3 regions of the Streptomyces sp. NPDC021356 genome follow, and region 1 is predicted to be linked to each of the others. Evidence: riboswitches for the same ligand, from Rfam matches in the RefSeq annotation. Region 1 holds a riboswitch; each other region holds the start of a gene.
The links. Region 1 has a riboswitch for cobalamin ahead of AB0G56_RS16030 (ribonucleoside-diphosphate reductase subunit alpha). Riboswitches for the same ligand answer to the same signal wherever they lie in the genome.
Positions count from the first base shown of each region.

Region 2: it holds a riboswitch for cobalamin, as region 1 does, so the genes downstream of both, AB0G56_RS01955 ((2Fe-2S) ferredoxin domain-containing protein) here and AB0G56_RS16030 (ribonucleoside-diphosphate reductase subunit alpha) in region 1, are expected to answer to the same signal.
Region 3: it holds a riboswitch for cobalamin, as region 1 does, so the genes downstream of both, AB0G56_RS02480 (cobalamin biosynthesis protein) here and AB0G56_RS16030 (ribonucleoside-diphosphate reductase subunit alpha) in region 1, are expected to answer to the same signal.

Region 1 covers NZ_JBFACU010000010.1:186,833-191,036, forward strand. The annotation lists gene mctP (monocarboxylate uptake permease MctP) at 1-1,310, shown strand, start outside; gene AB0G56_RS16025 (GNAT family N-acetyltransferase) at 1,386-1,892, shown strand; cobalamin riboswitch at 1,946-2,112, shown strand; gene AB0G56_RS16030 (ribonucleoside-diphosphate reductase subunit alpha) at 2,234-4,204, shown strand, end outside.
Region 2 covers NZ_JBFACU010000001.1:435,911-440,114, reverse strand. The annotation lists gene glgX (glycogen debranching protein GlgX) at 1-232, opposite strand, end outside; gene AB0G56_RS01965 (SDR family oxidoreductase) at 297-1,013, opposite strand; gene AB0G56_RS01960 (NDP-sugar synthase) at 1,049-2,389, opposite strand; cobalamin riboswitch at 2,558-2,681, shown strand; gene AB0G56_RS01955 ((2Fe-2S) ferredoxin domain-containing protein) at 2,742-3,140, shown strand; gene AB0G56_RS01950 (amidohydrolase) at 3,219-4,204, opposite strand, start outside.
Region 3 covers NZ_JBFACU010000002.1:66,677-70,880, forward strand. The annotation lists gene AB0G56_RS02465 (class II aldolase/adducin family protein) at 1-270, opposite strand, end outside; gene AB0G56_RS02470 (inorganic phosphate transporter) at 437-1,738, shown strand; gene AB0G56_RS02475 (hypothetical protein) at 1,787-2,008, shown strand; cobalamin riboswitch at 2,283-2,427, shown strand; gene AB0G56_RS02480 (cobalamin biosynthesis protein) at 2,525-3,478, shown strand; gene AB0G56_RS02485 (cobyric acid synthase) at 3,475-4,204, shown strand, end outside.

The DNA.
Region 1 (4,204 bases):
CGCACAAGCACGGGTACGTGACGACGTCGGACTTCGTGCGCGGCCGGTTCGGGTCCAAGGGCCTGTCCCTGGCGGTCGCCCTCACCGGCATCCTCGCCACCATGCCGTACATCGCGCTCCAACTGGTCGGCATCCAGGCGGTGCTCGACGTGATGGGCGTGGGCGGCGGCGAGAACACCAACTGGTTCGTGAAGGACCTGCCGCTGCTGATCGCCTTCGGCGTGCTGGCGGCGTACACGTACTCCTCGGGTCTGCGCGCCCCGGCGCTGATCGCGTTCGTCAAGGACGCGCTCATCTACATCGTCATCACGGTCGCGATCATCTACATCCCGATCAAGCTGGGCGGCTTCGACGACATCTTCGCCAAGGCCGCCCACGCGTTCAGCCAGACGAATCCGGCCACCGGCAAACCACGCGGCGCGGTCGTGCCCGGAGAAGCGAGCCAGTGGACCTACGCCACCCTCGCCCTCGGCTCCGCGCTCGCCCTGTTCATGTACCCGCACTCGATCACCGCCACGCTGTCCTCGCGCAGCCGTGAGGTGATCCGCCGCAACACCACGATCCTGCCGCTGTACTCGCTGATGCTGGGCCTGCTGGCGCTGCTGGGCTTCATGGCGATCGCGGCGGGCGTGAAGGTCCAGAACGGGCAGCTGGCCATTCCGCAGCTGTTCGAGGACATGTTCCCGGACTGGTTCACCGGCATCGCCTTCGCGGCGATCGGCATCGGGGCGCTGGTCCCGGCGGCGATCATGTCGATCGCGGCCGCGAACCTGTTCACCCGCAACATCTACAAGGACTTCATCAAGCCGGACGCGACGGCCGAGCAGGAGACCCGGGTCTCCAAGCTGGTCTCGCTGCTGGTGAAGGTGGGCGCGCTGGTCTTCGTCCTGACCATGGACAAGACCGTGGCGATCAACTTCCAGTTGCTGGGCGGCATCTGGATCCTGCAGACCTTCCCGGCCCTGGTGGGGGGCCTGTTCACCCGCTGGTTCCACCGCTGGGCACTGCTGGCCGGCTGGGCCGTCGGCATGGTCTACGGCACGGTCGCGGCCTACGGGGTCGCCTCGCCGACGCAGAAGCACTTCGGCGGCTCGGCCAAGGAGATCCCGGGCATCGGCGAGATCGGCTACATCGGCATGACGGCGTTCGCCCTGAACGTCGTCGTCTCCGTCGTCCTGACCTTCGTCCTGAAGGCGCTGAAGGCCCCCGAGGGCGTCGACGAGACCAGCCCGCAGGACTACACCGCCGACGCGGGCGACCCCGGCGTCGCGGTCGAACTCCCGCCGGCCACGGCGGGCAGCGCCCACTGAGCTGCCGGACCCAGGGCACGGGCCGCCGGGAAGACCGGCGGCCCGCTGTCGTACCCGTGCGGCACACTCGGCCCCATGGACCTCGCGATCAGGCCGGCCGAGCCCGGCGAGTACGGCACCCTCGGTGAGATCACCGCCCAGGCCTATCTCCAGGACGGGCTGCTGGACTTCGGGGAGAGCGACCCCTACCTGAGCGAGCTGAGGGACGTCGCCAAGCGCGCGGCCGCCGCCGAGGTGCTGGTGGCCGTGGCGGACGAAGCGGTGCTCGGCGGGGTCGCGTTCGTGCCGTCCGGCGGCGCCATGGCCGACATCGCCGGACCCGGCGAGGCCGAGATACGCATGCTCGCGGTCGCGCGCGCCGCACGCGGCCGGGGCGCGGGCGAGGCGCTGGTGCGGGCCTGCCTGGACCGGGCGCGGGCCACCGAGGGCTGTGCGCGCCTCGTGCTGTCCACCCAGCGCACCATGCACGCCGCCCACCGCCTCTACGAGCGCCTGGGGTTCGTCCGCACCCCGCAGCGGGACTGGAACCCGCTGCCGGACCTGGACGACATCACGCTGCTCACCTACGCGTTGGCACTCTGACAGCGACTGACACCCTCCGCAGTCGACGCGACACACCGCAGGCACAACATATGGGGGTGACTTCCGCCCCCGGCACAAGATGTATGCTCATGCTCGCTGTCGTCGCAGGGGAATCCGGTGCGAATCCGGAACTGTCCCGCAACGGTGTACTCGTCACGTATGCCCTCAAGGCCGTGTACGAGCGTCAGTCCGAGGACCTGCCGACAGTGCGCCCGGCCGTCCGGTCCGGGTGCCTGACGTCCGGGCCTCGTGGAATGGGCCGGTGGACGCGGCGCCGTGTGCGCTCGTGTGCTGCCCCCTGCCCTCGGCGAGGCCCCGTGCCGAGCGAGGGAGAGCCCCAAGTGACCATCGCGCCAGCCGATCCGGCCTCAGCCACGGGCCTGGAGAACGACGGTCCCGGTGCCGCGCTGCTGCGGACCCTGACCGAGCTGACCGCCGACCTCCCCGACGCCGACCCCGGCCGGGTCGCCGCCGCCGCGCTGCGCGGCCGGTCGGCGCACGCCGACGAGGCGGAGCTGCGGGAGCTGGCCACCGAGGCGGCGGCCGGACTCATCTCCGAGGACCCCGCCTACTCGCGGCTGGCCGCCCGTCTGCTCACGCTCTCCATCCGCGCCGAGGCCGCCTCGCAGGGCGTCACGTCCTTCACCGAGTCGGTGGCCACGGGCCACCGCGAGGGACTGATCGCCGACCGGACCGCCGCGTTCGTCCGCCTGCACGCCGCCCGCCTGGACGCGCTGGCCGACCCGGCCGCCGACGACCGCTTCGGCTACTTCGGGCTGCGCACCCTGCACAGCCGCTACCTCCTGCGGCACCCGATCACCCGCAAGGTGATCGAGACCCCTCAGCACTTCATGCTGCGGGTGGCCAGCGGTCTCGCCGAGGACGACAGCCCCCGGGCCGTCGACGAAGTCGCCGCGCTCCACGGGCTCATGAGCCGCCTCGACTACCTCCCCTCCTCCCCCACGCTCTTCAACTCCGGCACCCGCCACCCCCAGATGTCCTCCTGCTACCTGCTCGACTCCCCCAAGGACGAGCTGGACAGCATCTACGACCGCTACCACCAGGTGGCCCGGCTCTCCAAGCACGCCGGCGGCATCGGCATCGCCTACTCCCGCGTCCGCTCGCGCGGCTCGCTGATCCGCGGCACCAACGGGCACTCCAACGGCATCGTCCCGTTCCTGAAGACCCTCGACGCGTCGGTGGCCGCCGTGAACCAGGGCGGCCGGCGCAAGGGCGCGGCGGCCGTCTACCTGGAGACCTGGCACTCGGACATCGAGGAGTTCCTGGAGCTGCGCGACAACACCGGCGAGGACGCGCGCCGCACCCACAACCTGAACCTGGCGCACTGGATCCCGGACGAGTTCATGCGCCGCGTCGACGCCGACGGGCAGTGGTCGCTGTTCTCCCCGGCCGACGTGCCTCAACTGGTGGACCTGTGGGGCGAGGAGTTCGACGCGGCCTACCGCGCGGCAGAGGCGGCCGGCCTCGCGAAGAAGACCCTGCCCGCCCGTGAGCTGTACGGCCGGATGATGCGCACCCTCGCGCAGACCGGCAACGGCTGGATGACCTTCAAGGACGCCGCCAACCGCACCGCCAACCAGACGGCCGAGCCGGGCCACGTCATCCACTCCTCGAACCTCTGCACGGAGATCCTGGAGGTCACCGACGACGGCGAGACGGCGGTCTGCAACCTCGGCTCCGTCAACCTCGGCGCCTTCGCCGACCCCGAGCGCGGGGACCTCGACTGGGAGCGGCTGGACGAGACCGTCCGCACGGCCGTCACCTTCCTGGACCGGGTCGTCGACATCAACTTCTACCCGACCGAGCAGGCCGGCCGCTCCAACGCCCGGTGGCGGCCGGTGGGCCTGGGCGCGATGGGCCTCCAGGACGTCTTCTTCAAACTGCGGCTGCCCTTCGACTCGCCCGAGGCGAAGGCGCTGTCGACCCGGATCGCCGAGCGGATCATGCTCGCCGCCTACGAGGCCTCCGCCGACCTCGCCGAACGGAACGCCCCGCTGCCCGCCTGGGAGAAGACCCGCGCCGCCCGTGGTGTGCTGCACCCCGACCACTACGATGTGGACCTCGCCTGGCCCGAGCGCTGGGCGGCCCTGCGCGAGCGGATCGCCGCCGTCGGCATGCGCAACTCGCTGCTGCTGGCGATCGCGCCGACCGCCACCATCGCCTCCATCGCGGGCGTCTACGAGTGCATCGAGCCGCAGGTCTCCAACCTGTTCAAGCGCGAGACGCTCTCGGGCGAGTTCCTCCAGGTCAACTCCTACCTGGTGCGCGACCTCAAGACGCTCGGCGTGTGG
Region 2 (4,204 bases), on a different contig from region 1:
CCTGTCCGGCACCGATGCCGGCGACATGGCAGTGCCAGAAGTGGAAACTGCGGTGCTTGTCGGGGTGGAGGTGGATGGTCCGCGAGGGCTGCGGGTCGTCGCACTTGTCGAAGAGCAGCAGGTCGACACGGGTGGCGTGCTCCGAGAAGACGGAGAAGTTGACTCCGCCGTCGACGACGGTGGAACCCAGAGGCTGGGGGCGTCCCGCCGAGATCTGCGGCGCCTCGGTCATGGTGGTCTCCGGTTTCGCGTCAAGGGGGGCGTGCACGTGCCGTGGTGAGGAGGGGCCGAGGTGTTCAGGCCGGGGCGTGCAGCGGGACGGACTCGTCCGCGCTGAGCCCGCCGAACAGTTCCTCCCAGTCACCGGGAGGGCTGCCCGCGCCGTTGCGCATCTCGAAGGTGAGTCCCTTCGCGGACGGGCAGTACAGGGCCTGCACACAGGCCTCGGCCACGTCCTGGAGGGCTACGTAGCCGTCCCTGCGGTCGCCCTGTTCCAGGTGGACGCGGCCGTCGTCGGCGAGTTCGGCCCGGTCGGTCAGCCAGCCGGGGCGGACGATCGTGTAGTCCAGCCCGGAGGCGCGGACCGCGTTCTCCCCGGCCAGCCGCCAGTCGAGCATCCGTCCGTAGGCGTTCATCGGGTGCTCGGGCCGGGTCACGTGCCGCTGGCTGACGAGCACGAACTGGGCACGCCCGAAACCGTCCTGGAGCGAGAGCGCGTCCAGCGTGTGGAGCACACCGGCGTGCAGTGTGCTCTGCGGGCTGTCGGGCCCCGCTGTGTCGGTGCCGGGCTCCACGGTGTAGACGACGGCGGAGCAGCCGTTCAGCGGGGTGAGCAGGGACTCGGGATCGCGGACGTCACCGAGGAAGAACTGGGCACGCGGCGGCAGATGGCGGCGGGCGCGCTGCTGACTGCGGCCGATGACGCGGACGGTCTCACCACGGTCGAGAAGCTTGCGGGTGACGATCCGTCCGACCCGGCCGGTGCCGCCGATCACGGCGATGGCAGTGTTCACGTGAGCCTCTCTCGAAGAGGTGCGGCGGGTGTGGATCACACCCACTGCAGGATGTCGTCCGAGCTGGTGAGCTGGGTTCCGCTGGGCACTCCGGAGACGGCCGGCACACGCAGTCGCGGGTAGACGCTGACGCCCGAGAGCCGGGTTCCCGACCACAACCGGGCGCCGTCGCCCACGGCGGACAGGGCTTCGAGCCGCACCGGGGCGCGGGCGTCGGAGTGCACCTGCACCATCGGGCCCACGTAGGAGTCGCTGATGTGCGCGTAGGCACCGATGACGGCGGAGTCGCCGAGCACACTGCCCTCGACGTGGACGCCCTCGTGCAGGTCGACGCCGTCCCCGACGTCGGTGGCGCGCAGCCGCACACCCGCGCCGATCTCGACGTGCCGGCCGATGCGCACCCCCGGTCCGATGACGACGCTGCCCTCGGCGATCTTCTGGGCGAGTGTGGTGCCGGTGATGTGGTCCTTGGAGCGCAGGCTGGACTCGTGGACCCAGTAACGCGGGTCGGTGCTGAGCGGGGCGCCCAGGGCGCGGTCCATCTGCGGGTACAGGCCGCTGAGCGCGTCGCTGAGCGTGCCCAGGTAGTCGTGGATGTTGCCGAGGTCGCCCAGGCGCGCGATGGGTTCGACGGCCACCGGGTGACCGAGGCCGACGAGGCGGGGGAGCAGGTCGTTGCCCCAGTCGAGGCGCTGCTGGGCGAGGCGGATGAGCTCGGGGGTGCGCGCGGCCAGTCTGAGGCGGGCGCAGTCGATGAGGTACATCCCGGCGTTGGTGGCCAGCGTGCGCGGCCCCTGCGGCTGGGTGATCTCGGGGAACTCCCGCTCGATGACGGGCAGTCGGGGCTTCTCCAGGAATCCGCAGACCAGGCGCTGCGCGGTGGTGCGCATGACGCCGTACTTGCCGGCGATCTCCTCGGGGGTGCGGGGCACGGCGGCCACGGTGACCACCGCGTCGGTGTCCCGCTGGGCGGCGAGCAGCTTCTCCAGCGAGAACTCGAACAGCGAGTCGACGGGGAGGACGAGCGCGGTCCCCGTCAGGTTCCACTGCTCCAGGTTGTGCAGGGTGGCCGCGCCCGATCCCACGTTGTACGGGTCGAAGCGGGCCCGCGAGTAGTCGATCTCGACTCCGTACCGCTCGCCGTGGCCCAGCACCAGCTTGATCTGGCTGCGGTTCTCCACGCCTTGCGCCACTACGTAGAAACGGCGTATGCCCTGGTCGCGGCAGGCCTCGACGATCCACTCGATGAGCGGCCTGCCGGCGAACGGGATGAGCGCCTTGCTGCGGATGTAGTCGGCGGACTGCAGGGTGATGGGCTTCGCCCGTTCACCCCGCCCGCCGGCCAGGATGATGCCGACTGTGCTGTCGTCCCCCATCGCCTGTTCCGCCTTCCGAGCCGACTTGTCGATGCAATGATTCAACAACGTGTGTCATGTCAAGTCAAGTGACTTGTCATTTACGCTGGTTGGCGGGGATGACACGCAGTCAGGCGGAATCGGGGAGGGGGTGCGATGATGACCGGCGACATTGGGCGACGGCGGTCCGAGGAAGCCGGTGCGAATCCGGCGCGGTCCCGCCACTGTGACCGGTGAGCGAGTTCCGGCGCGCCACCGCCCCCGCACGGGGTGGGAAGGCGGGAGGAGCGGCGATCCGGGAGCCAGGAGACTCACGCGGTCGCCCCCTCACGGAGCACCGGGGCGGATCTCCCCGGGAGGGGAGTGGCGCGACGTGCCGGGACAGCCGACGGCGGACACATCGGACACGGCCGGGACGGGAGGCGGTACGGCGCCGTGCCGTGTCGTCGTGTGCCGGGACTGCTGCTGCGGCAGCCCCAGGATTCCCGGAGTCGACCACGCGGCCCAGACCGCGCGGCTGCGGTCACGGGTGCCGGTGCGGATCTCCGCATGCCTCGACGTGTGCGACCAGGCCAACGTCATGGTCGTCCAGCCGTCCGCCGCGGGCCGGGCCGCCGGCGGACGACCCCTCTGGCTCGGGCTCGTCAACGACGCCGACGCGACGGAGGACATCGTCGCGTGGGTGCGTGCCGGCGGGCCCGGGGTGGCTCCCCGGCCGGACATCCTCGGCCTGTACGCCTTCACCCCACCGCGACGCCGCGGCGATTCCTGAGCGCCGCACTACGGACCGCCGGTTCCGCGAGCCTTTCGGGGCCTGCGCCGCGTCAGCCTTCCCCGTTCCTGTGCCGCGTCAGCCTTCCCCGTTCCTGTGCCGCGCCCACGCCCGCTCGCGCAGGTCCGCGCTGAGCAGCACGTCCGCGGCCGTGCACGCCAGCGCGCCGGTCACGGCGACGAGCACGTCACGGGCGCGCGGCGAGGCGGCGGCCGCGGCGAACTCGGGGGTGTGGTCGGACCCGTCGTCCATGATCGCTACGAACGGATGGATGGCCGGCACACGTGTGCTCACGTTGCCGATGTCCGACGAGCCCAGCTGGACACCCGGCACGGGCGGGGTCAGCGTGATCCCGGCCCGTGCCAGGTGCCCGGTGAACCGGTCGGACAGCACGCCGCTGTCGCGGAAGTGCTCGTAGCGGGGTGTGGCGCGCTCGGTCTCGGCCCTGGTGCCCGTGGCCAGCGCCACGCCCTCGGCGCAGGTGCGCAACCGGCCGGTCAGTTCCTCCAGCGCCCCGGTCGTGGCCGCCCGCAGACCGAACAGCCCCTGCGCGTACTCCGGCACGATGTTGGTGGCCGTACCCCCGTCGGTGATGATGCCCTGGACGTGCGAGGCCGCGGGCAGGCGCCGGCCCAGTTGGGCCAGGACGTTGAACAGCTCGATCAGCGCCGCGAGCGCGTCGACGCCCTCGGTCGGGTTGCCGGTGGGGTGCGCGGCGCGCCCGTGGAACGCGACCCGGTACTGCACCTGTGCGGTCAGCGGCGCCCGCGACCAGCTGTACACACCGGGGTGGAACATCAGCGCGGCGTCGACACCGTCGAACACCCCGGCCTCCACCTCCGCGGCCTTCCCTCCGCCGCCCTCCTCGGCCGGGGTGCCGACCGCCAGCACGCTGCCGGCCGAGCCGCCGAGCACGGCGTCGACCGCGAGCGCAGCGCCCAGGCCGGCGGCGGCGATGAGGTTGTGCCCGCAGGCGTGACCGAGGCCGGGCAGGGCGTCGTACTCCAGCGGCAGCGCCACGACGGGGCGGCCCTGACCCGAGCGGGCCGTGAACGCGGTGGGCA
Region 3 (4,204 bases), on a different contig from region 1:
CACGGACACGTTGCCGGAGGTGCCGACGACCAGTCCGTCCGCCACGGTGCGGCGGGCGGTGGCCACCAGGTCGCGCCACGCGCGGCGCTCGTCTTCCCGGGGCTCGCGTGGCGCTCGGGGCTCGTGTGACTCCTGGCGCTCAGGGGGCTCATGGGACCACTCGGAGGGCTCACGGGACCCGCGTGACCCCTGCGGCCCGCGCACCGCCTGTGCTTCCCGCGGCTCCCGCGCGTCCCTCGTGTTTCCTGTGTCCCGCTGCTGTTCGGCCATGCGGCGATCCTGCCAGCCGTCTGCCGGAGCGCCGGGCCGCCCGGCCCGCGGACGGGAGGGAAGCCAGGAGAACCGGACACCGCCGCGACCGTCCCAGTTCATCTTCCGTTCACCCGGGTTACCTACGTTCGACGAGCCAATGACGCTCGAACGATTGCCTGGGTAAATGGAAAGCTTCTCGCTGATCCTCGCGATTGTGGTGGTTACCGCACTCGCGTTCGATTTCACGAACGGTTTCCACGACACCGCCAACGCGATGGCCACCACCATCTCCACCGGCGCACTCAAGCCCAAGGTCGCGGTGGCCATGTCCGCCGTGCTCAACCTGGTGGGCGCGTTCCTCTCCGTCGAGGTCGCCAACACGATCTCCAAGGGTCTCGTCGACGAGACCGGCATCCGCCCCGAGGTCATCTTCGCCGCACTGGTCGGAGCGATCCTCTGGAATCTGCTGACCTGGCTGGTCGGACTCCCGTCCAGCTCCTCCCACGCCCTCCTGGGCGGTCTGATCGGCGCCACCATCGCCTCGGCCGGCGTCGGCGCCGTGCACGGCGACGTCCTGATCACCAAGGTCATGCTCCCGGCGGTCGCCGCCCCCGTCGTGGCGGGCGTCGCCGCGGTGGCCGCGACCCGGCTGTCGTACACGATCGGCCGGAAGACGGAGGGCAAGGCGGCCGAGAAGGGCCACCGGGTCGGACAGATCGCCTCTGCCGGGCTCGTCTCGCTGGCGCACGGCACCAACGACGCGCAGAAGACGATGGGCATCATCACCCTCGCCCTGATCGCCGGCGGCGCCATCGCCCCCGGCTCCAACCCTCCCACCTGGGTCATCCTCTCCGCGGGCCTCGCCATCGCGCTGGGCACCTACATCGGCGGCTGGCGCATCATCCGCACCATGGGCACCGGCCTGACCGACCTCCAGCCGCAGCAGGGCTTCGCCGCCCAGACCAGTGCGGCGGCGGCCATCCTGGCCTCCTCCCACCTGGGCTTCTCGCTCTCCACCACCCATGTGGTGTCGGGCTCGGTGATGGGCGCGGGCCTCGGCCGCAAGGGCGGCGTGGTCCGCTGGTCCACCGCGGGCCGCATGGCCGTCGCCTGGGTGCTCACCCTGCCGGCCGCGGCGGTGGTCGGCGCGGGCGCGGAGGCCGTCACCGGCCTCGGTGACTGGGGCACCGCGCTCGTCGCCGTGTTCCTGGTGGCCGCGAGCGCAGCGATCTGGAAGATCTCCCGCCGCCAGGTCGTCGACCACACGAACGTCGCCCCGGCCACGCCCGCCACGGGCGCGACCGCGGCCGAGGAGCCGGCCGGTGTGGTGACCCAGGCGATCGCCGCCGTCTCCCCGCCTCCGGCGGCACCTGTGCCGGACGGCCTGACGGCCACCATCCCCGCTCCGGCGTCCGCGCTCGGCGCGGTGCCGGCGCCTCCCGCGAGCCCGGCGACGGCGGCGTCCCCGCCCGCCGCGGCGGTCTGACGCCCGCCCCTCCACCCGGTTATCGAGCATCGAGAAAGCAGCTTCGACATGAAGATCGACTGGGCAGCCCTCGGCTCCGTCTTCGGCGTCAGCCTCGTGGTCACCGTCGGCCTGGTGGCCCTGTTCACCCTCGGCATCGCGGGCCTGTCCCGCCGGGAGGCGGCGTCGACCCGCGGCGATTCGGCCGCGGCCGCGACCGCCGGCGCGTATGCGTGTTTCGCCCTGTGTGCGGCAGCCGTCGCCTACGGAATCTCCCTGATTCTGGGCTGACAACGATTCTGGGCTGACGAGAGGAAACGCCCTGGCCACAGGGGGCGCGTGGTCACGCCTCGCACCTTCTGCACCAACCCCCGTAAGCCCTTCTGGGGCGCTTACGGGGGTTTTTGCCGCATTCGGCTCGCCTTCGGGAGCTCAACCGAGAGGCGTCTTCCTCGCTTCACCGCGCGGAAAGAGGCCGAAAGCAGCCGTTTCAAGTCACTGACCGTGTGTCAGGGCTATGAGCCTCGGCACACCACCCCACCGCAGGTCAACGGCAAGTTGACGGCTGTTCCGGAGGCGTGGTGGACTTCCGGGGCCATGTACGGCGGCAGAAGAGGAAGCCGGTGCGAATCCGGCGCGGTCCCGCCACTGTCACCGGGGACGAACACCCCCGGGAGCCAGGAACTCTCTCCGCCGGTCTCGTCGAACCAGGGCGCGGACACCCTGAGTGAGGACCCATCGCCATGCGCGGCTGCCGACCGAGGTTCATCAGCGACTTCCTGACCGACCCCGCGGCCGGCTGACCCAGTGGGTGCCGATCGCGTCTTCGCGTACGGTGCCGCCGCCGGCCTCCTCGGTGACCTGCTCCTCGGCGATCCCCGCCGTGGGCATCCGGTCGCCGTGTTCGGGCGGGCCGCGGGCGCCGTGGAACGTGTGCTGTGGCGGGACCACCGCGGACGGGGCGCGCTCCACACCGCAGTGTGCGCCGGTGGCGCCGTCGCACTGGGGGCCGCCGCGGCCCGCGCCGTCCGCTCCTCCCCCACCGGCTCCGTCCTGCTGACCGGCGCCGCCACCTGGGCCGTCGTCGGCGGTACTTCGCTCGCCCGCGAGGCGGGCGCCATCGGGCGGGCGCTCAGGTCGGGTGACGTCGAGGCCGCCCGGGCGCGGCTGCCGCACCTGTGCGGGCGCGATCCGCAGGCCCTGGACGCCGACGGGATCGCCCGCGCGGTCGTCGAGTCGGTCGCCGAGAACACCTCGGACGCGGTGGTGGGTGCGCTCACCTGGGGCGCCCTCGCGGGCGTGCCGGGCCTCCTCGGCTTCCGGGCCGTCAACACCCTGGACGCCATGGTCGGTCACAAGTCACCGCGGTACCGGCGCTACGGGTGGGCCTCCGCCCGGCTCGACGACGTGGCGGGCTGGCCCGGTGCCCGGCTGACCGCTGTCCTGGCCACCGTGGCAGGGGGCGACCCGCGGGGGGCCGTACGGGCCTGGCGCGCCGACGCCGCCCGGCATCCGAGTCCCAACGCGGGGCCGGTGGAGGCGTCCTTCGCGGGGGCGCTCGGTGTGCGCCTGGGCGGCACGTTGTCGTACGGGGGGCGGGTGGAGCACCGGCCGGTGCTCAACGGCCGAGGGCGCGCCGTCCAGGTGGGCGACGTCGACCGGGCCGTACGGCTCTCACGGCGCGTGAGCTGGCTCGCGCTCGGCACGTGCGCCGCCGCGAAGCTGCTGTGCAACCGTCTGACGAAGGGACGTACGTCATGAGCAGCGGTCGGGGCGGCGGTCTGCTCGTCGCCGGGACCACCTCCGACGCCGGGAAGAGCGTCGTGACCGCCGGGATCTGCCGGTGGCTGGTGCGACAGGGCGTCAAAGTGGCGCCGTTCAAGGCGCAGAACATGTCCCTCAACTCGTTCGTCACGCGGGAGGGCGCCGAGATCGGGCGGGCGCAGGCCATGCAGGCGCAGGCCTGCCGGATCGAGCCGACCGCGCTGATGAACCCGGTGCTGCTCAAGCCGGGCGGCGAGCAGAGCAGCCAGATCGTGCTGCTGGGCCGGCCGGTGGGCGAGATGAGCGCCCGCGGCTACCACGGCGGACGCCAGCGGCAGTTGCTGGGGACCGTCCTGGACTGCCTGACCGAGCTGCGGGACGCCTACGACGCGGTGATCTGCGAGGGGGCGGGCAGCCCGGCCGAGATCAACCTGCGCCGGACCGACATCGTCAACATGGGGATCGCACGGGGCGCCGGGCTGCCCGTGGTCGTCGTCGGCGACATCGACCGCGGCGGTGTCTTCGCCTCCTTCTTCGGTACCGTCGCCCTGCTGGCCCCGGCGGACCAGGAGCTGGTCGCCGGGTTCCTGGTCAACAAGTTCCGGGGTGACGTCTCGCTGCTGGAGCCCGGCATCGACATGCTGCGCGGGCTCACCGGCCGGCGGACGTACGGGGTGCTGCCCTTCCGGCACGGGCTCGGCATCGACGAGGAGGACGGCCTGA